3 regions of the Syntrophomonas sp. UBA1041 genome follow, and region 3 is predicted to be linked to each of the others. Evidence: riboswitches for the same ligand, from Rfam matches in the RefSeq annotation. Region 3 holds a riboswitch; each other region holds the start of a gene.
What was found. Region 3 has a riboswitch for molybdenum cofactor ahead of fdnG (formate dehydrogenase-N subunit alpha). Riboswitches for the same ligand answer to the same signal wherever they lie in the genome.
Positions count from the first base shown of each region.

Region 1: it holds a riboswitch for molybdenum cofactor, as region 3 does, so the genes downstream of both, B2633_RS11760 ([FeFe] hydrogenase, group A) here and fdnG (formate dehydrogenase-N subunit alpha) in region 3, are expected to answer to the same signal.
Region 2: it holds a riboswitch for molybdenum cofactor, as region 3 does, so the genes downstream of both, hypA (hydrogenase maturation nickel metallochaperone HypA) here and fdnG (formate dehydrogenase-N subunit alpha) in region 3, are expected to answer to the same signal.

Region 1 covers NZ_DCEA01000074.1:6,446-14,361, forward strand. The annotation lists gene B2633_RS11750 (formate dehydrogenase subunit gamma) at 1-599, opposite strand, end outside; gene B2633_RS11755 (iron hydrogenase small subunit) at 615-974, opposite strand; gene B2633_RS11760 ([FeFe] hydrogenase, group A) at 987-2,150, opposite strand; molybdenum cofactor riboswitch at 2,585-2,701, opposite strand; gene B2633_RS11765 (nitroreductase family protein) at 2,935-3,759, shown strand; gene addB (helicase-exonuclease AddAB subunit AddB) at 3,857-7,234, shown strand; gene addA (helicase-exonuclease AddAB subunit AddA) at 7,231-7,916, shown strand, end outside.
Region 2 covers NZ_DCEA01000017.1:137,133-145,048, reverse strand. The annotation lists gene B2633_RS04265 (hydrogenase maturation protease) at 1-62, opposite strand, end outside; gene cybH (Ni/Fe-hydrogenase, b-type cytochrome subunit) at 74-724, opposite strand; gene B2633_RS04255 (nickel-dependent hydrogenase large subunit) at 738-2,186, opposite strand; gene B2633_RS04250 (hydrogenase small subunit) at 2,186-3,250, opposite strand; gene hypB (hydrogenase nickel incorporation protein HypB) at 3,335-3,994, opposite strand; gene hypA (hydrogenase maturation nickel metallochaperone HypA) at 4,001-4,345, opposite strand; molybdenum cofactor riboswitch at 4,463-4,586, opposite strand; gene B2633_RS04235 (CooT family nickel-binding protein) at 4,897-5,697, opposite strand; gene B2633_RS04230 (FmdE family protein) at 5,704-6,303, opposite strand; gene B2633_RS04225 (DUF3842 family protein) at 6,326-6,757, opposite strand; gene B2633_RS04220 (hypothetical protein) at 6,987-7,133, opposite strand; gene B2633_RS04215 (exodeoxyribonuclease III) at 7,472-7,916, opposite strand, start outside.
Region 3 covers NZ_DCEA01000068.1:69,935-77,850, forward strand. The annotation lists gene wsfD (glycan biosynthesis hexose transferase WsfD) at 88-1,608, opposite strand; gene B2633_RS10365 (GtrA family protein) at 1,839-2,267, shown strand; gene B2633_RS10370 (glycosyltransferase family 2 protein) at 2,267-3,205, shown strand; molybdenum cofactor riboswitch at 4,036-4,154, shown strand; gene fdnG (formate dehydrogenase-N subunit alpha) at 4,478-7,675, shown strand; gene B2633_RS10380 (4Fe-4S dicluster domain-containing protein) at 7,678-7,916, shown strand, end outside.

The DNA.
Region 1 (7,916 bases), on a different contig from region 3:
TCGATATAGCCGTCCAGCATCATCGAAGCAAACTCCACTCTGGATTTGGGATGGATGGCTGCCAGGAAGAAATGGCCGCCGACTAATAAGATCATAATGATCGCGGTCCAAAAATGCACATTATAGCAAAAGCCCAGGAATGCCGGCGGCAGACTATGGCGCCATATCCACATGGGAAAACCGGTCAGTATGATCAGAATACAACCGAAGATGATCATCACTCCCAACATTTTTTGGCCGGCATTGTATTTATCCTGGGGAGGAGCTTTATCCACCTTAATAAAAGGGAGATATCCACCCATTACTTTTAACCATTGAAAATCTTCTTTGGAAAAGTGGGTTATGGTGTCAATGAAGCGGGAAAACCGGTCAAAATTCAGCAGAATATAAAGGGCGGGGGCAGCGGTAAAAACGACTCCGGCCCATCTGTGCACCAGCGAAGCATTGCCGAATCCGCCGAATATATTGCCGATAATATTGATATCCCAGTAAAAACCGACACCAGTCAGACCAAGAATGGTAAAAGCGATCAAATGCACCCAGTGCATGGTCCGGGTTTGGGCACCGTGTTTTAAGACCTTGCCTTTAGTACTGCTCATTCGTTTCCCTCCTAATTATGCAGCTTCATGGGCTCCGCTTTTCAACTCAGCGATGAAATCGGGGATGTCTTGGCCGTATTTGGTATGCAGCAGATGATGGGCCTTTTCGCTAACCGGCTTTACTTCGCCCGGCGAAAGAAAATCCTTGTAAATCTGGGCGATTTCCGGATTTTCATGCGACTTTCTGAGGGTCATCTTTTCATCCAAAGCATACATTCCGGCGGCTCTTTTTTCAATGTAGTCGGTGTTGGCAGCCAGAGCATCAAATCCCAATTTACTGAAAACACCGAGGAATACGGCGGCCACGGTCAGCATGCCCGCTCCCTTAAAAAACTGCCGTCTGGTCATGCCTTCACTTTCGGTGAAAAACTTCATTCCCTTTCCCTCCTAAATCATTTCTCTTCGGATGGGCTGGCCACCGCCGTTGATACACCCTCCGGGACAGTTCATGACTTCTATAAAATGATATTTGCTGCGACCTGCCAGCACATCCTCAATCAGCTTGCCAACATATTTGGTTCCGGTTACGATAGCTACATTGACAGGCAGGGTTTTGCCCAGAGACTTGACGGGTATCTCCACCGTCGCCTCTCTGACCGACTGTAGGCCTCTAACCGCCTTGAATTCAACATTATCCAGTGACTGGCCGCTCAATAATTCATAGGCGGTTCTTAAAGCCGCCTCCATGACACCGCCGGTTACTCCAAATATGGTGGCCGCGCCGGTTGAAGAACCGATCAGGCTATCCGCTGCTTCCTCGGGAAGATTCAGGAATTCTATGCCGGCATCTTTGATCAGCTGGGCCAGTTCTCTGGTGGTAATGACCACATCGACATCTTTATATCCGCTGGCGATAAACTCGGGACGATCACATTCATACTTCTTGGCGGTGCATGGCATTACCGAGACAACATACATATTCACGGGATCAACATTCAGTCTTTCAGCAGCGTAAGTCTTGGCCACCGCTCCGAACATCTGCTGGGGAGATTTGGCCGACGACAAATGGGGCAGTACAAGCGGATACTGATCTTCAGCATATTTGATCCAGGCCGGACAGCAGGAAGTGAACTGGGGCAGCGGCCCGCTATGTTCGTTGCCGGCCACCCCCAGGGCGTTGAACACCCGGTTTATTAATTCGGTTCCTTCCTCCATGATGGTAAGGTCGGCGGCAAACTCGGTGTCATATACCTGATTGAAACCGAGTCTGCGCAAAGCGGCATGCATTTTGCCTTTCACATTGGCGCCGGGTTCCAGGCTGAACTCCTCGCCCAGGGCTACTCTAACCGCGGGCGCTTCCTGAACCACCACATACTTCTGGGGATTGGCGAGAGCCTTCTTCACCTCATCAACCCGGCTGACATCCTCGATCTTGCCAAAAGGGCAGCTGATCAAGCATTGTCCGCAGTTGATGCAAAGATTATGATTGATTTTGTGTTTCTGTCCCAGCAGTCCGCTGATGGCGCCGGTGGGACATATGGACGTGCAATGGTCACAGGCTTTACAATCGCCGGTTACATTAATGATGCCTTGGATTACTGCTGTACTCATATCCTACCTCCTTTTGATGAAGTACTGTAACCTGGGTTTAAATCATAACACCTCCTTCATATCGGGCTGGACGGTTCATCTTGTTTCTCAACCTCCCTTTTATCAACATGCATCAAACCAATATGCAGATAAGCCCCATCAGGAGCGTTGTTGGAGATAGACCCGTCAAACCATGCTTTGACGGGTTAAACAGATTTGGGGGAAATAGAATAAAAAAAACCATGAAAGCGCTGCCCCTTAGGGGTAAACCTTCATGGTTTTGTTCACCTAAAAAATAGAATTAACTAATGAAAATAGATATTCTTCTGAATGCCGGATGTATCATTTGATATCATTAATTCTCAGGGCCGGGGTCTGAAACCGGTCATAGACTGTTTCAGAATTCAAAAAGCCAGACCTTGCAAAAAGGGCTGGCTAAAAGGCAAATCCAACTAAAGCCTTCCTACCGGACTCCTTTCCACAATGGGAGGCCCAACCGTTTCCCGTTGAACCCTGTCGGTCTCAATACCATATCTATTCAGGCAATGAGACTCGGAGAGTGAAGACTGAAAATTATTATTCATTACTTATTCGTAATCATACACCTCCTGGAGATCTCATGCAATAGTCAACCGGGGCATCATCCCCAACCTGACCGATCATCATGGGGAGACGCGGCAGATCATCTTGGAAAAAACAAACAGGCCGCCCCGGCTGTCAGGACGGTATTCTGCCAAAGCAAGCCCGTGCTATAATGGGGAGAACACCATGCGGTGTCAAGATACATAGATAAGGGGAGAGTTCATTGAGCTTTTTAACCGTCGATCAGACCAAATGCAAACGCGACCGTATTTGCGCCGCCGAATGTCCGGCCAGACTTATTGTATTCAGAGAACTGGACGCCTTCCCGAGATCAGTAAAAAGAGCCGAACAGTTTTGCCTGCGCTGCGGCCATTGTGTGGCGGTTTGTCCGCACCAGGCCATATCTGTAAAAACCGTAAATTCCGTTGATTGTGTGCCGGTTGATCCCGGTCTGCTTCCTGCCCCCGCTCAGGTGGAGCATCTTTTAAAATCACGGCGCTCTATCCGCAGTTTCAAAGACAAGAGCGTTGATCGTGCCATCCTGGAAAAACTAATTGATGTTTCCGCTTATGCCCCTTCCGGCCACAACATGCAGCCGGTTCATTGGCTGGTCGTTGCAGATAAACACCAGGTGCGCCATATTGCAGGCCTGGTAGTGGATTGGATGCGCTATATTATCGAACATATGCCCCAGATAGCCGCGGTGATGCACATGGAGGCCGTGTGCTATGCCTGGGATAAGGGGATTGATACCATATGCCGCAATGCTCCGCATCTGATTATAGCCCATGCGCCTGAAGATATTCATGTTTCCCAAGGATCTTGCACCATAGCGTTGACTTATTTGGAATTGGCGGCGTATTCTATGGGCGTAGGCGCTTGCTGGGCCGGATTTGTCGGGGCGGCTGCCGAAACCTTCCCGCCACTTATGCAGGAATTGGCCCTGCCCGAAGGCCACAAGGCTTTTGGCGCTATGCTGATAGGCTACCCCAAATACCAGTATCACCGGATACCACCCCGCACCGCGCCACGGATCATTTGGCGATGAACCTAGGCCTGCTTCGTTCTCCCGCGCGCCCCACTTGTTGCTGGAATGAGAAACCAGTATGATAAAAAAAAACTATTGAGTTTAAGGGGATGAGGGTTTGGCCATCCGTTATATAATGGGGCGCTGCGGTCAGGGCAAGACCCGGCAGGTAATGGCTGAGATCCGGGAGGAGCTGAATCTCAACCGGGATGACCCCGTGATCCTGCTGGTGCCGGAGCAGTTCACCCTGCAGGCCGAGCGGGAAGTGATCAATCAACTCGATCTTCCCGGCATAATGAGACTTGAGGTACTGAGCCCCAGCCGACTCGGCGCCAGGGTCTTGAATGAAGCCGGGGGGCGCACCCGGGTTCTTCTCAGCCAGCAGGGGCGATACATGGTACTGAAAAAGGTGATCTCCGCTTGTGAGGAGCAGTTCACGGTTTATCGCCAGGCCTGCCGGCAGCCCGGCTTCATCGAGCAATGCAGTCAGATCCTGGCTGAATTAAAAGGATCCGCCGTGGACAGCGGGGTTCTTTATGAATGCGCCCGCAGCCTATCTGACGATACATTATTAAAAAGCAAACTGCATGACATTTCTCTGCTATACCATAAATTCAACGCTCACCTCCAGGATCATTATGTGGACAGCGAAGATTATTTAAATCTGGTTATCGAACGCTTTCCCCAATCGCGTTTTTTAAGCCGGGCCCGGGTTTGGATCGACAATTTCACTACCTTCTCGCCCAGCACCCTGAAGCTGATTGAACAGCTCATGAAAACCGCTGTTTCCACGGCCATAAGCCTCACCATGGAGTTGGGAGGCGAGGATCGGGACCGGGAAATTTTCGCGCTTTCCCGCTATTACTATAGCCGCTGGCATGATCAGGCTAAAAATGCGGGTTTGGAAGAACATATAATTACGGTCAAGAACCCCGGCAAGCTCAGCCCTGAACTGATGCACCTGGAAAGAGAGCTTTACGCCTATCCCCACCGCACTTTTCCGGAGCAACCCGCCGCTATTTCCATTGCGGCGCTCCCCAGCCCGCAGGACGAGGTAGAGGCACTGGCGATGAGGATCCTGGCCCTGGTGCGGCAAGGGGCGCGCTATCGGGATATTGCGGTTATCTGCTCCGATACCGCCGCATATTCAGGGCTGATCAAGAGGATTTTTGACGAGTATAAGATCCCGTACTTCCTGGACGATAAACGCAGTATTCTGCACCACCCCCTGGTTGAGCTGATGCTCTCCGCCCTGGATGTATTGACCAGGTATTATCGTTTGGAGGACGTTTTGCGCCTTATAAAAACCGGACTGACTCCTGTAGAAACGCGGGATTGTGACCGTTTGGAGAATTATGCCTGGCGTTATAACATTAGAGGACGCGGCTGGTTGGAGCCCTTTACATTGGGTGAGGAAAGCCTGCGGGAAGAGATGAATCTCTACCGCCAGGCATTGGTCAATCCTCTGCAGTCGCTGGCCCAAAAAGTGCAGGCTGAATCCTCCTGGTCACAAATAGCCCGGGCCTGGTTTGAATGGCTGGAAGAGATGCAAATTCCACAAGGCCTGGAAACCTGGGTTGAAGAATTGATCTCCCAGGGACGCTTCGAACTGGCCAGTGAGAACAGCCAGATCTGGAATGTTTGCGTGGAGGTTTTGGATCAGATTGCGGAAGTCCTGGGGGGAGAGGATACCGATCTCAAGGAATTCCGTCAGGTGCTGGAGGCGGGCCTGGCCTGTTCTGACCTGGGTTTTATCCCCTCAACAGTGGATCAGGTTCTGGTGGGAACTGCCACCCGTTCTATAAACCAGCGGAGTCAGATTATGTTTGTGGTCGGGGCGAATGACGGCATGCTGCCCCGGGGCAGCCTTTCCGAAGGAATATTCTCGCTGGACGAAAAAGAGATTCTTCAGTCCCACGGGGTGGAAGTAGGATTGAGCAATGATCTGCTGTCAATCGAAGAGGATTTCTTGATTTATGCCGCACTTTCTCAGGCCGAGGAGGCGGTGCAGTTTTCATACAGCCTGGCCGACTCTGAGGGCAAAGCCCTGCGGCCTTCATTGTTGATAGACCGCTTAAAACAGATTTACCCCGGCCTCACGGTGAAGGTTGAAACCATGGACGCTGCCCAGGCTGAAGATCATTACCTGTTGTCGGCCGGCAGCAGTTATAAATACCTGGTCGAAAGCCTGCGCCAGGCCCTGGACGGAAAAACCGTGTCTCTGCGCTGGAAAGCGGTATATGACTGGTATAAAACCCAACCCGATTGGCAATTCCAAATGACCCGGCTGGAGGAGGCTCTGCTGTTCGGCAATCTGCCGGGAAAAGTGGATAAGGCTCAGTGCAGGCGGCTTTATGCTGCCTCGTCCCAGGGCAGCGTATCCCGGCTGGAGCTTTATGCCGCCTGTCCTTTTGCACATTTTGTCCGCTACGGGCTAAGGCCCCTGGAACGCAAGACCTATGAGGTGGAGGCCCCGGATGTGGGTGATCTTTTTCATCAGGCCATACTTGATTTCGCGGTCGAGATGCGCGCCAAGCAGCTTGACTGGAAGGCCTTGAGCGCAGATCATTGTCATGATCTGATGGACGAGGTTATGGAGCGGTTGCTGCCCCGGCACGGGGAAGGGGTATTTATGAGCACCCACCGCTACCGCTACCTGGGGCAGCGCTTGAAGAGGATCGGGCAGCGCGCGGCCTGGACCCTGATCCGTCATCTGCAAAGCGGAGATTTCAATCCTCTTGGATATGAGATGCGCTTCGGGCCGGGAGGAACCTTCCCCGCAGTGGCAGTGGAACTGGCTGACGGCGAAACTCTTCTGCTGGAGGGGCGCATCGACCGGGTGGATGTCTACAAGCACGGGAAAGACGCCTACGTGCGCATCATCGATTATAAATCGGGACCCCGGGATTTAGATATGAACGACGTATATTACGGTTTGAGCCTGCAGCTCATTATCTACCTCATGGCGGTTCTGCAGGGCCTGCACAACCCTGACGGGATGATCCGCCCCGGGGGCATCTTCTATTTTCATATCGACGACCCTTTGATAGAAGCCGACCGGGATGTAGTGGAAGAAATCGAAAAAAAGCTGGCCGCCCGCCTGAGACTGCGAGGCCTGGCCCTGGAGGATGCCGAAGTGGTCAGGGCTATGGACCGGGATATACGGGGATATTCACAGGTGGTGCCGGTGGGGATGAGCGGGGAAGGAGGCTTCTACAGCAATTCCGCGCTTCTGACCCTGGATCAGTTCGAAATTATTCTCCAGCATGTGCAGCATCTGGTCAAGGATATGAGCCAAGGGATTATGTCCGGGGATATAGCGATTGCCCCCTATAAGAAGGGGAATAAAAAAGCCTGCAGCCATTGCCGCTACCATGCGGTGTGCCACTTTGACAGCCTGTTTGCCGCCAACCGCTACCGGCAGCTGGCTGCAGTTGACCGTGATCAGCTCATGGAACGGATTTACTCCGACTCGGAGAGGAGGGGATCATCATGAGACAGTGGACCGCTGAACAACAACAGGCCATCAGCCTGCGCAACCTCAATCTGCTGGTATCGGCCGCCGCCGGATCTGGAAAAACCGCGGTCCTGGTGGAAAGGGTGATTCAGCTCATTTTGCAGGATAAAGCGGATATCGATCAGATGCTGGTGGTTACTTTTACTAAAGCGGCCGCCAGTGAGATGCGGGAGAGGATCAGCCATGCCCTTTTGGAAGCCCTGCACGAGCCCGGCCCACACCTGCAGCACACCCGCCGGCAGCTGACTCGCTTGAACCAGGCCTCGATCAGCACCCTCCATTCCTTCTGCACCGAGGTTATCCGGCGCTATTATCATCTGGTGGATGTCGATCCGGCTTTTAGGGTGACGGATCAGAACGAGGCCGATATGATGCGGCTGGAAGCCCTGGAAAGTGTGATGGAATCAGCTTATGAAAAGGCTGCTCCGGAATTCCTGGGGCTTATTGAGATGTTTGCTTCCGGCAAGAGTGATCAGGGCTTCAGGGATCTGGTCTTGCAGATGTACGAGTTTGTACAGAGTCAGCCCCAGCCGTGGCGATGGCTGGAGGAAAGCCTCCAGGCCTATGCCCGCGATGCCGCCGGATTAGCCCAGAGCCCCTGGCTGCAGAGCCTGATGGAAACCGCCGCAGTGCAGATAAACGCTGCCCGGGATCGCTTTGC
Region 2 (7,916 bases), on a different contig from region 3:
TAAACACCCAGGCCGTCATCCTTCATCAATACATTTCCGATTCCAGCCACGATAAGCTTCAAGGCAAGCCTCCTTAGGCACCCAGACTGCGGCCATCGCTGTCTGCAGTATGGGATTCACCGGGGGCCCCATGGGCTCCTGCCGGAATCTTTCCGGTAAACATGGACATAAGCACCGGGATGCCTTCTGATACATCCAGATAAACGTGGACTACAACCGACAATACGAATAACCAGTTGACCACATAGTGAATAATGCGGACGGCTAATAGCCCTCCCATCCAACCAGCCAAAGCCGGGAAGGCATTGGGAGCGTAGAGCACAAAACCGGTTATAATCTGCACCAGTGCCATAAACAGCCAGCCGGTATACATCATCTTCTGGCCGGGATTATACTTCCCGTAATAGGGATGGCTGTCTGCCATAAATAGATAATACTTGATCATGCTGGGGAAATTGAGGGTGTCTTTAATAGGCCGGAATACGATATTATGAGCGTCTTTGGCCACGATGGCATAATACACCCGTCCGATCACCCCAAACAGCAGGACATAGGCCATGGCAAAATGGAGCATACGGGGGGTATCCATGTTTGAAAACAGCCACCTGAAGCTGTTGGGCGCATGAATATAGAACCCGGTCAGAATCAGCAGGGTAATACTGATCATATTACTCCAGTGAAACAATCGAATAGCTATGGAGTGCCGGTTTTCCATTTTTTTCATTTATCAACACCCCCTAGTTTACGATGAACTGGCTGATCTGTTTCTTGTCCGGAGTCATAACATGGATGGCGCACCCGAGACAGGGGTCCATTGATCTGATGATTCGAACCACTTCAATGGGATTGGCCGGATCTGCCAAAGGCGCCCCCATAATAGCCTGCTCCATCGGCCCGGCCACATTGTTTACATCCCTGGGACCGGCGTTCCATGTAGTAGGAACCACGGCGTTCAATACCTTGGTGCGTTCATGCTCGATTTTATGCCAGTGTCCCAGGGCTCCGCGGGAACCTTCAGTGAGGCCCATACCCAGTGCGTCTGCAGGTATCTTGTGCGGAGCAGCTACCGGTTCGCCCGGCTTCAATTGCAATGCCCATTCTTTCATGGCAGCCGCCATGGCTGAGGTCTCCACCGCCCTGGCAAAGTGACGTCCCATAACGGAAAAAGCCTTATTGGGACCCATTTCCACCAGGTCTTTTTGCTTGAGCACCCACTGGCGGGCCAGAGGCCCTACTTCCATGGGTTCTCCGTTGTAGCGCGGGGCTTTCAGCCAGGAATAAGCGTTTGTCTTATCCGCATCGGGTTCGACTACTGCCATATCCGGACTGTTGCCGCCGGTGTCATCCTTATACCAGGAGTATTTGACTTCTTCTGTTATCAACGAAGGATCGAGTTCTTTGTACTGTCCGCGTACATACACCCCGCTGGGGAAGAATTTCTGTTTTTTAATATGGTCCTCCCCTTCTTCGAGAGGGAATCCGCCGTAAGCCAGCATATTCATGCAGCCGCGCCCGATATCGAACCAATCTGAATATACTCCCGCCACCGCCTTCACGGTAGGAACATATACATTGTTTATAAAATCAGTCAGTTCTTCCAGGCGCACCAGGAATTCATAAATTTTTTGAGTGTCAGGCAGTTCGGTAACCCCGCCGGGAACGATGGCCTGAACATGCGGCATTTTGCCGCCCCAGATGGCCAGCATCTCCTGGGCTTTGCGGCGCATTTCCAGGGCTTTCAGGTAGTTATTCACCGCCTGAGCGTTGATGTCGGCAGGCAGCCTGTAATCCCCGGCGTATTGAGGATTCAACGGCATAACCCCTTCCGGGGCCTTGACATAGTCCAGAGCCGCCAGATGGAAAAAATGCAGAATGTGGGATTGTATATAATTGGCTCCGAAGATCAGATTGCGTATAATCCTTCCGTTTGGAGGCGGTTGGATACCAAAAGCATCATCCAGAGCCAGGGTGCCGGCGGTGGCATGAGCGGTAGGACATACCCCGCAAATGCGCTGCATAATCTGCTGAGCATCCCGGGGATCCCGGCCGCGCATGATCAGTTCCAGTCCCCGGAAAAGAGTGCCACTGGTGCGGGCGTCTATGACTGCCCCGTTTTCAACCTCTACTTCCACCTTCAGATGTCCTTCTATACGAGTTACGGGATCTATTATGATTTTCTGCGCCATTAGTTGTCACCATCCTTCTCATCACTGTGCTTTTTAGGGCCAATACGCCCGGTGGCGATATTGCCGGCTAAATGTCCGCCAATGCCGACTGCGGTAGCTGCCCCCAGCACAATCCCGATCTGATCAGTGGTAGCGGTAATACCAGGAGCGATAGGCATCTCAGGCACACGCGCATATACCGGCCAGCCGGGAAATTGTGGTTCGGTGCAAGCCAGGCAGGGTGCACCTGATTTGATACACCAGTTTGTACCGCCATTCCACAGGCGGGTGGTAGAGTCACAGTGAGCGATAGGACCTTTGCATCCTACTTCCAGAAGACATCCCGGTTCACTCAAGTTCTTGGCAAATATGGCGTTGTCGAAATATTGCCTTCTGGGGCAATTGTCATGAATGATATCCTTAAAGAACATGGTCGGCCTGCCAAAGCGATCCAGCTCAGGTATATCATTGTATAGCAATACATGGGCAATAGTACCCACCATCCAATCGGGATGCGGAGGACAACCGGGTACATTTATATAAGGAACGTTTTTCACAATATCGGGAACCGATTTACAGCCGGTAGGATTGGGCGGAGTAGCTGGAATTCCGCCGTATGCTGAACAGGTTCCGAAGTTCAAAATGGCTGCGGCTTTGCTGCCCACTTCTTTTACCAGGTCTACGAAAGTAATGTGGTGCCCGTCTCTTTCCCCAACCATACAGAATTTTCCGTTTGCACCAGTGGGGACCGCCCCTTCAACTACCAGATAGAATTTCCCCTTGTACTCTTCGGCGACTTTAAAGATCCCTTCCTCCATGGCCAAATCCCCAGCGGCCCCGGATATATTGGGATGATAACGTAAGCTGATAACCTCTAATAAAACCTTTTGTATGTCAGGATGTACGGTGTTGAGTAAAGATACTGAGCATCCGGTACAGCCGGCCCCTTGCAGCCAGATTACCGGGGGCGCACCTGCTTCAGCCGCCTCGGTAAGTAGTGGTGCCAGCAATGGCGTCATTGATATCGCTGCCGCACTTCCGGCACAAAGACGTATAAAATCACGTCTGCTTAGTTTGGTAGGCATTTACCTATTCCCCCCGAAACAAATTTTGTGAATAAGCTGCCATATAATCCCAATCACTATTTTTCTCTCTAATCTAGCTTGGCTTTAAAAGTGCTGCTTTCCCACCTCCTCTAACAACCATTGGTTCCATTGATCTATTCCTTCACCAGTGCGACCTGAAACTCGAAAAACTTTAACCATAGGATTTACCAGTTGCAGGTCCCTGCTGAAAGCATCCATGTCAAAATCTGTATATGGCAAAAGGTCTATTTTATTGAGTACCACTGCCCTGGCCTGGTTGAAAACCAGGGGATATTTTAATACTTTGTCATGACCCTCGGTGGTACTCAAAACCACGACCTTAAAATGTTCGCCCAGGTCAAACTCGGCCGGGCATACCAGATTGCCTACATTTTCTATAAATAACAGTTGGATGGGATGATGGGCCAGGCGGCGCCAGGCCTTTTCCACCATGCTTGCATCCAGATGGCAGGTACCCTCGGTATTGATCTGCACCACTTCCACGCCCTTGTTTTCAATGCGCATGGCATCCTGATCAGTGTACAGATCGCCTTCGATTACGCCCAGCCTGATGCGCCCTTTGATACCTTCAATGGTTTTTTCCAACAGGGTGGTCTTTCCCGAACCGGGCGAACTCATCAAATTGACCACCAACATTCCGGCCTCTTTGAAGATGCGGCGGTTCTTTGCGGCCAGCATATCATTAGCTCCCAAAATATTGGTTTCCATACGAATTTGAGCCATTTCTCATTAATCCCCTTCGTAGAATTCGATAAATAATTCCCGTCCGGTAAGCATCTGAGTGTCACTGCTCCCGCAGTAAGGGCAGAAAAGCCGGGACGGCATCTCAGCAACGTATTGTTGCTGACATTGCTGGCACTGACAACAGATCTCCCTTTCTTCGATCAGCAATTCCGCATCTTTAAACAGCTCTTCTTGAGCCAGGGTTTCAAAAGCGAAGCTGAGGCTATGCGGCAGGGCCATGGAAAGCTTGCCGACAACCAGTTTGATACGGCTTATTTGTGTGATCTGGTTTTTGTCTGCGCTGTTGCGGATCAAATCCATCATCCCCGCTATTAAAGACAATTCGTGCATATGTGCTCCTTCAGGCCGATTACGATTACACGAAAAAACAACTAAAAACCCGGACTCGTAGAGAGGCCGGGTAATTAAACACAAAAAGCTAAGCAGGCGCATTATAGCGCTAACGTCTGCCGTACCAAGACATCTCCTACTCACAATACGGGAAGGCATAATCGTTTCCAATTATACCCCGGCCAATTAACCATAGCTTTGCGAAAGCCTTAGGTCTGTTGGCTTGGAGAATTATTTAATTGTAATTCATAAAATGATGTTAACTATCTATTCTAATTCATCTATTCTAATTTATATATTCTACCTGCTAAATATTTTTCCTGCAATAGAGCGTTGCAATTTAATAACAAAGGTTTCGGTTGCATTCAGGCAAGTAAATCAGTTGTAAACCTTGGCTGCGGGTGTAAAGATGGACATGGGAAACACCTCGCCCAGTCAAAATAAAACCATGAAGCGTTTCGGTTTCATCCCGTTACAACTTCATGGTTTTTTAATGACTTTAATCTGATAAGACTATTTCCAGTATCTCCCCTTAACGAGGAAAATTAAATTTAAACACCTTTGACCAGGGTAAAAGTGCTTATTATGCCATCATGTTCAGCGGAAAAAAGATAGTGCCCTCGTGCTGATAAAAAGAATTTGGCCTGACCTAGATGGTCTGTCTTTTGCCGCCTCGGGTATTCCCGACCACCGGCGCCGGCATAGGTGGCCTTTATTTCAACACCCGCCAGAGGCTGGCCATTTGTTAATAACTGCACCTCATAATATTCGCCGATGCGGGCATGGCTGTATCCGCTGGGTACGATCTCCACCGGCAGACCTACGGCCTCAATGTGATGATGATGGTGATGACCAATTTCAACCAGGATTTTGGCATACAATTCCTTGTTTCCAGACTGCTGGACGATCACCTGAATCAGTCCGTCAGCTTCCTGCCCGGGATGAAGCATATACTGACCTTCATGATGGTGAATCTGCAGATCGCGTCTCCCCCCGCTATTGGCCATAAAAGCCTTTACGCCCCCCAAATCGGCATCTTTTTGGGGCTGCATATTATATCCCTTAAACAGCTTCAATCCGACTTCTTCACCTTCATGAAAATGGCCGTGGTCGGTATCCGGTTCCAGCCACAATTCTTCTTCCCTAACCACGGTTCGCTGAGGGATCTCTTCAATTATGATGCGGTGGTGCACCAGTTCCAGTTCACGGATACGAGCCTTGATGATCTTGCGTTCCCCAAATATATTCTCCATAAACAAGGTGTGTTCTTCACCGGGAATAACCCTGTCCACCTTTTCCATCAAGAGTTCTTCCTGCCCGTCGCGCAGCAGGTAGACATTGGCTTCACACATAACCACTTACCTCCTTTGCAGGTCAAAACAGGGTATGCATAATACTCCATCCGCTGTTTCAACCGCCCTCGTTTCCATGACCCCTTCTTGGCAATTGCTGCAGGTCAGGGTCGAATATAGACTGGCTTTAGGAGGCAGTTTTACATCAACATCCTGCCAGTCAAACAGCTCTTCATAAGGGCAGGTCATCAACTGCTCAAACAGTTCTTGCAGAACTTGCTCCATTTCTTCCTTTTCAGCCGGATTAAGATCTTCACGGCCTTTGAGCTCACGATAACGCTGTCCGGTTTTCCCGCTAGAGGCTGATCTTCGCTGAACAATTCGCACCGCCCGGCCATCCTGGCGGTTAATTACGGTATAGACCGCTTTCCCATAATCTTTAAAAATTAAATTGCCTTTGCCGAAGGTACAACCCAGAATGGCCTGCAAGGCATCTACGCCACAGGAATCCGTTTCCACAATGGCCACAACATCTTCATCCTGGTCCCGCTTCAGGTCAAGATGCTGCATAGCCAACTGAGAGGCTCGAACTCCCATCAATAAACCGGGACAGATATGGCCGTGGAATTGTATGGCTAACTCTAACGGGGTCATGTCTTTACACATATAATAAACCACCTTTCATTCTCTACCTGTCGGCATCTTGGCACATCTGGCAATGAGCTCGAACTCTGGCTACCAGTTGATCTACCTGAAGGGGCAAAGGCTCATCCTGACTGCTGCTGATTTCTATATTACAGCGATTCATGGGTATCAATATCTTCATGGCCGGAGAAGATGCAACGGCTTCAGCCATGCGCGGCGTCAATTCCCCGGCGTAGCTGTTAGCAACAATTACGGCTACCGAACCGGCAATCATATCGACCCGTGAAGCACACCAAACCACCGAGTTTTCCCCACTGGCCCCGTCATTCGCTCCGGCTTTCAACATGACCGATGTAGCCACCGCATTGGTTCCCACCCCGATAATATATACTTCTTGTCCAAATTCCTTGCGCAGCTTTTCAATAATTAAGCGGCCGATCCCGCCCCCTTGACCGTCAATCACAGCGATTTTCAAAATCTTCCCTCCGCTTGTCGATTATTGGTTGATAATTGAGTTTTCTGAAGCAACAACCGGCACGATCATCTTAGAACTGTCCTTTTTCTGCTTCATAATAACATTTGAATGAAAAAAAAGAAACCACAGAACGACCATTGTAACAGGGGCCGACCTTCGTGGTTCGTCTTGTATTTATTCTGTTATGTTATGTTATGTCAGTCTTAACAGATGGCCTTCCTGACCACCGCTATTTAACCAGTTCCTCTGCCAGGGCTTTGCTCTTTTCTGACAATTTCAAGGCCAAACAGGCCGCATCTTTATTCTTGCCCAGAATCAAGGTGGAGGCCAGATCAGCAAGCAAGTTTTTTAATTCTAATAACAGTTTGGTTGCCATGATAACTCCTCCATTTCGATTCCTGCAACCTTGACACATTATTCGATTTCATGTTTTGGTTGTTATCTAATGTATTGGATGCATGTCTATAGTTTAATTATATACATCCATGACAGGAATTCGTACCCCTTTTTTAATTTCCAGCGGCTCATTCGTAAACTATAGTTGCGATTCCCCAGGGGTTATACTGTTCAACAAACCGACAAACAAATTGCCCTGAAAATGTGGCACTGTGCCGGGCAGACTCTCTAACCGGCCCCAAAATCGCAGCACCGTTTTTTGCAAATAACAACCACGTGTTGGTGAGCCGCATCAGGGGTTGGTTCTCCCTGGTTTTCTTATTTTAGGTACAGAGCAATGGGGCAATGGTCAGATCCAGTGACCTGATCAAATATGGCACAATCAGTAATCCTGGGGAGCAAGGGCTGGCTGACATAGAAGTAATCAATGCGCCAGCCGGCATTGCGCTCCCGGGCGCGGGTGCGGTAATCCCACCAGGAGTATTGGACTTTCTCAGGGTACAGGTGGCGGAAAACGTCTACATAGCCCCGCTCTAAAAAACGATCCAGGACTTCCCTTTCTTCGGGCAGAAAACCCGAGCGCTTCTCATTATTTTTAGGATTCTTGAGGTCGATCGCACGGTGCGCGGTATTGAAGTCCCCGCAGATAATCAAATAGGGTTCAGCTTTTTTCAAATCTTCACAGTAATCCATCAAGGCTTCATAGAACTGCAGCTTATACTGCAAACGCTCATTGCTCATCTGCCCATTGGGAAAGTATATG
Region 3 (7,916 bases):
CGGAAATGGCCGATCATCTATAAATATTTAATTGCTGTCACTATACCATATTTCTAGTAAATATCGGAAGAATAGGTTTGCCCCCGATTAAAAGGCGCCCCCTTTCACACTGCGATGGAGTGCGGTCTTGGGGGAACGGCAGAAATCTATCAATAGGCTCAGTGTCAAGCAAGATAAAACCACCAGAACTATGTCAAAGGTAAAATTAAACAAGAACAGCTGCTTGGCGGTATCAGCCTGTCCGTTCCCTACCAGCGGCATAGGAAATTGCAGCAGGCCAATCAGCATCACCGCCCAGAAAAGCCGCAAACCTGACTCAACTTCTTTTACTCCCCGCCTCTTTATATACACCAGTACGGAAACGCCCGTTGCCAAACCGTAAGAAAATATCAAAAACCAGAGACTCCTGGGCAGATATTTCTCCCTTAAGGATGACCAAGCGGTGAATCTGTCAAATTCGCTCACCGGTTTCTCAATGTCCGCCCTTTGATATTTGCCCAGCACAGTTGAAGTAGTAAAGGCATGATCCGCAGTGTATTGCATTCCTGCCGCCAGCCTTTGCGGATGGGTAATATAAAACCGGACCAGATCAGCATTGCTGATTTTATTATAGAATTCTTCCCTGGTTATATCACTGAGGGGAACATATCTGACATATTCCCGCTCTTCCAAAAAAGCGTGTTTTCCCGCGTCTGCTGCCATGTCGGGACTTAATCCCAGATCAAGCAGGTCTTGAGCGGGGTTGGGGGAATCCTTTAATATTCCGTAAAACAACGAATTATAACGGGTATACTCACTCATCTGCTTATTGGTATAAGCATATCCCAGCGAATATGCGACCAGAATAAGGGAAAAAATTCCGAACAGCCATACTTGACGCGGTTTCAACAACCCCCGGTTTTCTCTCCACAGATTTATGAGCATGAGTATAATAACCGGCAGGGCTGATATAACCTGCAATTTGGAGCCCAGAAACAGAAAGGCCGCCGCGAATATAGGCACCATGGTGAGGAATATGGTATTTGCCGATTTTACTATATGGCGGTGATAAATATAGTAAAGCCATGCCGCGATATACAACGCCAGTGTGGTTATCATCATGGGCTCCCCGTACAAACTGTTGAACCACACCAGGTAATTGCCGTCCAAAAACACAAAAAAGGCTATCAATACGAATAACGTTAATTTCAACCGGTTTTTCACATTAAGGTGCTTGAATATTACATAAAAGGCGCACGAGTACATGATTACATAGGCAGCAGCCAAATATGCGGTTTTAAAAGTATCCTTTCCCAATAACAGGCATATTGAGTTTATCAAAGTGATCAGATAAGCCATGCTGGTGGCGCTTAGGCGCTTAAGCAGGTTGGGGGCGCTGACCGCAGAGATTCTGTATTCGGTTACCGGGTAGTCCAGGAACCTGACAAAACCGGGGTCATTAATCTGCTCCGGTTTGAGTTCCAGGCCGGAAACATTCATGACCCTGTCAAAATCGCCCTGATCGGCTACCCCGGGCTGAGGGCTTTGGCAAAGCACGTAGGCTATGATCAATAAACCCACCAGCCCCAATACGACCCATAAATACTTCAACAAATTATATCTTCTCATCTCAACCTTCTTCTATTTCTAAAAAACCTTATGCAAATCTAAACCAAGCAATTTTTCCGGGCGCTGCCCGTCACAGGTCAGATAAAGGGCAAAACCGGCATACAAGTTCAAACAAATACTATGCATAGTTTATCCATTTATGGGAAAAATACACTAGTAGTCTACAGAATTGCTCAGACACAGATTGGATTGATTCAAATTGAGTTTTAACCGAGAAGGTTTGTGGATATATGCAGGTTGAGGCCAAATATCAGAAATATAAGATTCTGGTTTTATATCTGGGGTACGGCGGCCTTACCACACTGATCAATATATTGGCCTATTCCGGCCTGGCCAAACTGGCGGGTTTACCTTACCTGAAGGCCAATCTCATAGCCTGGATCTTGTCGGTATTATTCGCTTATGCCACCAATCATCTCTTTGTTTTTGAGAGCAAAGCCCGGGGGTTGTTTCCCATTTTGGGACAATGTCTGGCCTTTTTTGGCTGCCGCCTGTTCTCCGGTCTGCTGGACATGACAATAATGTATGTGATGATCGATGTGCTTCACTCCAATGATTTATTGACCAAAATAATCTCCAATATAATCGTGGTCATATCCAATTACCTGTTTAGCAAGCACATAGTATTTCAAGATAAAGGTCAAGGAGAAGTGCTGTAATGAAACAAATATCGATTGTAGTGCCCTGTTATAATGAACAGGAGGTTTTGCCATATTTCTATGCCGAGGTGTCAAAACTGGCTGCGGATATGGCGTTTGTGGCATTTGAATTCGTTTTTGTCGATGACGGTTCACAGGACTGCACCCTGCCCCTAATTAAAGATTTACAGCGCCGGGATCAGCGGGTTAAATATCTGTCTTTTTCTCGTAATTTCGGAAAAGAATCGGCCATCTATGCGGGTCTTAAAAACGCCCGGGGTGATTATGTGGCTATCATGGATGCTGACCTGCAGGATCCGCCCATGCTGATCAAGGATATGTACCTTATCATAAAGCATGAAGGCTATGACTGTGTTGCCACCAGAAGAACCACCCGCAAAGGCGAGCCGCCGGTGAGGTCGTTTTTCGCCAGGCAATTCTACCGCATAATCAATACTATCTCCAATATTGAATTGGTGGATGGAGCCCGGGATTTCAGGCTGATGAGCCGCCAAATGGTGGATTCCATTCTGCAGATCTGTGAATATAACCGTTTTTCCAAAGGTATTTTCGCCTGGGTAGGTTTTAAAACCAAGTGGATGGAATATGACAATCAGGAAAGAGCTGCCGGCCAGACTAAATGGTCGTTTTGGAAGCTCTATTCTTATTCACTGGATGGGATCATGGCCTTTTCCACCACTCCGTTGGCGTTGTCTTCGGTGATAGGATTGGTTTTTTTCTTGGTATCTTTTGTAATGATTGTAGCCATGGCCGCTAAATACCTATTATGGGGCGGTTCTATATACGGGTGGCCCTTTATGGTCTGTATTCTGCTGTTTATTACCGGGATTCAGCTGTTTTGCACCGGCATAGTCGGCCAATATGTTTCCAGAACCTATTTGGAAACCAAGCGCAGGCCCATTTACATCGTCAAGGAATACAGTGACGAATGCCACTGAAGCCAAGAATCAATTGGTATTAATAAGAAATTTACGGGTTAGCCGGCAAATCTTAACCGTAGTTAACGAGTAATATGTTACATCCCCGTTTATCAATATTAAGCGGGGATTTATTTTCGCTCACTATCAGTTTACTTAAATATAGCGAACCAGCTCTAACCGCCTTTTATCATTGGCTGATTCGTGCCATTTTTTCCGCATATGCATTTAGATGATTAAAATTTATGTTGAGGCATTACCAGCCCTTGCAACGTTGCGTATCCTCCTCATGTATGATTCAGTGGGGATTACGCTTGCCTGCCGTCAAGGGTGAAACGCCCCTCCCCTCCATCTCGGGAGGGTTTGTTGTTGTTAGCATATATAATGTTTGGTTATATATAATATTATTAGAAGGAATATAAATTTATATGCAGAACTATAATAGTTGGTGCAATGAATTCATTTTTCCGCTTATAAACAAATGCTTTTATTAAGCTGAAATGTTTTCATTATTCCAGCCGCTAAGATAACGGTATTAAAGGAGGTGAGAAAGTGCTTTCAAGTGCAGGGTTTATGTCAACCACAAAGCGTTTAATGTGACATGCTTCATATGAACCGGTGGTTCGTTTTGTTTCAAACTACAGTGCCAAAAATGGAGAATTAAACCAATGGGAGCCTTTCTCAACCTATCCGCTATGCCGGTATGACTGCTTTTCATTCTAATACCAGCTACTGGCCCGGTTGAAGGTGATGAATCCATATAGCCTTTCAGGAATTTGCTCTCCTATGTTCACTGTTGAAACAGTACTGCTTTAACCCTGTATACTCGCATAATAGTCAAAATTTAATATGTCTTACGCTGACTCCAGAGCTGATTCCCCTAAAGCGACAGCCATTGGGGATTTAGCCGCGGTAAATCTGGAAACGGTTTTATCTCCCTTGCTTGGAAAAGAGTCATCTACCGGAACAGTTTTCTCAGTCTCCAAGATCTGATTATGAAGGTTATGAGTCCTGAGGCAAACTGCTACTTCATTCTTGGCTTTTCAGGCAAGGAGGAAGCCGCACCAAACTGCGGCTTTATGGTCAGTGTACATCCTGTGACCAGCCTCCTGATTAAAGTTAGGAGGTTTTCGTTTTAGGGCGGACACCTTAAAAAGTTTGGTCAGGACCGCATAGCAAGATTCGCAGGCTTAATAATTTTAGTGACAAGCTAGTCCAAATGTAATCTAGAATCTCACAATGGCAGTAATCATCATTCCTTTGCATCGCAATGATTTGAATGGGGGGAAGAGAATGAACGGCAAAATAACCCGCCGTCAGTTTATAAAAAGAGGCGGAGCTACGGTTGCAGCTGCAAGTTTAGGGTCGGCTTTGGGTTTTAATCTCATTGTTTCTGCAGCGGTAATCAAAGAACTGCGCACAAAAAATGTTAGTCCGGTACCAACTGTTTGTCCTTATTGCGGTTCTGGATGCGGTCTGGTAGTTTATGCGGAAAAAAAGGATGATAAATTTGTTAAGTTATTGAGCGTGGTTGGAGACCCTGATAATCCGGTTAATGAAGGATGCGCCTGTCCCAAAGGTTCAGCCATGTTTAATCTGAGAGAAATATATGAACCTGAAACCGGAAAGCAGATCATCAATCCCAGGAGGGTAGCAAAGCCTTTATACAGGGCTCCTGGATCAGAGAAATGGGAAGAAAAAGAGTGGGATTGGATTTTGGATGAAATCGCCCAGCGGATCAAGCAGACCCGCGATGAGAGTTTCATTCACAAAGAGACATTGTCTGATGGAAGTGAAGTAATCGTTAACCGGACCGAAAAAATAGCCTCAATTGGAGGATCAGCCCTGGACAATGAGGAATGCTATCTACTATCCAAGATGATGCGCTCGCTGGGTGTAGTTTACCTGGAAACTCAGGCCCGGCTCTGCCATTCACCATCTGTGGGCGGCCTGGCTCCTTCCTTCGGACGAGGAGTGATGACCAACTCCATGATTGACATGAAAAATACCAACTGTGCTTTAATCATGGGCAGCAACTTGGCCGAAAACCATCCCATCGGTATGAAATGGCTGAACAAGGGGCGTTTTGATCCTAAACGCCAGACCAAAATAATCAGTGTAGATCCCCGTTTCACACGAACTGCCGCAGTGGCCGATCTTTATTGTCCTATGCGTTCTGGCACCGATATCGCCTTCCTGGGCGGCATGATCAAGTATATTCTGGACAACGAGCTCTATCACCATGATTATGTGGTCAATTATACCAATGCAGCTTTCCTTGTCAGAGATGATTATGAGTTTAAAGACGGTTTCTTTTCCGGTTGGAACGAAACTAAGCAAAGTTACGATGTTAGCAGCTGGGATTATCAATACGATGAAAACAACAATATCTTGAAGGATGAAACCCTGCAGCACCCGCGTAGCGTTTTCCAACTCATGAAGCAACACTATTCTCGTTATGACATCGATACGGTATGCAAAATAACCGGATCTCCCCAAAGCAAGTACCGGGAGGTCTTGAAAATGTTTTGCGCAACTTCTGCTCCGGATAAGACGGGCTGCATATGCTATGCCATGGGAATTACCCAGCATACGGTGGGTAGTGAAAACATCCGGGCTTTTGCCATTGTACAGTTATTGTTGGGAAATATCGGACGCCCCGGTGGAGGAATCAATGCCTTGCGCGGTGAAAACAACGTTCAAGGCGCCACCGACATGGCTTTGCTGTATCACATTCTGCCCGGCTATATCGATTCACCCACTGACAGCGCTGATTATAAAGATCTCATTTCTTATATCCGCAAGACCACCCCGGGTGCAGGCAATCTGCAATTCAGCAATTTGAAAGAATTCCGGGCTTTGGCAGCGTCTGGCATCAAACATTCCGGCTGGCGAATACACACTTCCAAGTGGATTGTCAGTCTGCTCAAGGCCTGGTATGGGGATGCCGCTACCGAAGACAACGATTTTGCATATCACTATATACCCAAACGTCAGGATACCAAAAATTATTCGCACATCGGCTTATTCGAAGCCATGCACAGAGGCGAAATCGATGGCCTGTTCGTAAACGGCTCCAATCCGGTAGTGGGCGGCCCCAATGCCAATAAGGAGCAGGAAGCTCTCACTAAACTTAAATGGTTTGTCTGCATCGATCTGTGGCTACACGAAACCGCCGAATTCTGGAGCCACAAAGCCTGGGAAAGACCGGTAGAGAATGAAAAGGTAAAGCAGCTCACTCCACAAGACATTCAGACTGAAGCTTTCTTCCTGCCAGCCGCAGCTGTCTATGAAAAAGAAGGCACAGCTGCTTCCACCAGCCGGATGGTTCAGTTCCGCTGGAAGGGTGCTGACCCGGTCGGTGAATCCAAAGCCGACCTGTGGATTTATAATGAGCTGGTCAAACGAGTTCAAAAGCTCTATGAAGGCAGTACCCGTTCTGAAGACGAACCCATCACCAAATTAACCTGGGATTATGATGGTCAACATGGCGAAGAAGAACCCGATATTATGAAAGTGGCCAATGAATTGTGCGGCTTCCAGGTAGCCAGCGGCAAGCCTGTTGAGGGTTTTGCCCTGTTGAAAGATGACGGTTCCACCACCTGCGGGTGCTGGGTATACTGCGGAGCCACCACCTGGAAAGATGGCAAGATGTTTTATAAAGCACAGTCACGTAAGAAAGAAGATCCCGGTAATTTGGGCCTGTTTCCCGAGTGGGGCTGGGCCTGGCCGATGAACCGCCGTATTGTTTACAACCGCTGCTCGGTGCAGCCTGATGGCATTAACCCCTGGCCCGGCGATGATGACCGCAGGTTGGTTTGGTGGGATGCCGGCGCCGATGCCGGCGGTTCCTGGACCGGCCTGGACGTACCAGACATTAGCAAGACTACCGGACCTGACAAGCCGGCTTTTAATGATCCATTTATCATGCGTCCTGAAGGCAAAGGCTGCATCTTCGCCGCCAAAACCTCGATGAAAGACGGTCCTTTCCCTGAGCATTACGAGCCCTGGGAAAGCCCTGTAGCTCCTATTCTGAACAAAACCAGGGTAAACCCGGCTGCCAAAGTATGGGAGCCTGACAATCAAGGCAACGCTGGTCAGTATCCTATTATAGCCACTACTTTCCGCCTGGTGGAACACTGGCAGACCGGCGCTTTGACTCGCAACCTGCCCTGGCTGGCCGAGTTGATGCCCAATATGTTTATGGAGATGAGTGAGGAGCTGGCCCGGGATAAAGGGATCAAGAACGGTGCCAAGGTTATTGTCTCTACCACCCGGGGTGACATCGAGGCTCTGGCTTGTGTGACCAAACGCTTAAAGCCCTTTAAAGTAGGCGGCAAAGAAGTTCATGAGATAGCGCTTTCCTGGCAGTATGGCTTTAAAGGCTATGCCACTGGTGATCCAGCCAACCGCTTAACACCCCACATCGGCGACGCCAACACCATATGTCCGGAATATAAAGCATTTCTATGCGACATAAGGAGGGCGTAACAATGGCAAATATGACAAATCTGTATGATAGCAGCAAATGCACCGCCTGTCGTGCTTGCCAGGTAGCCTGCAAGAACTGGAATCAGCTTCCGGCTTCCATCAAGCCATTTAAGGGCAATTATCAGACCCATGAAGATACTGACGGCGACACCTTTACGATTGTCCTGATGAATGAAGTCGACACTGCCGCTCACGGTGTGGATTGGAACTTTGCCAAATTCCAGTGCATGCACTGCTTCGA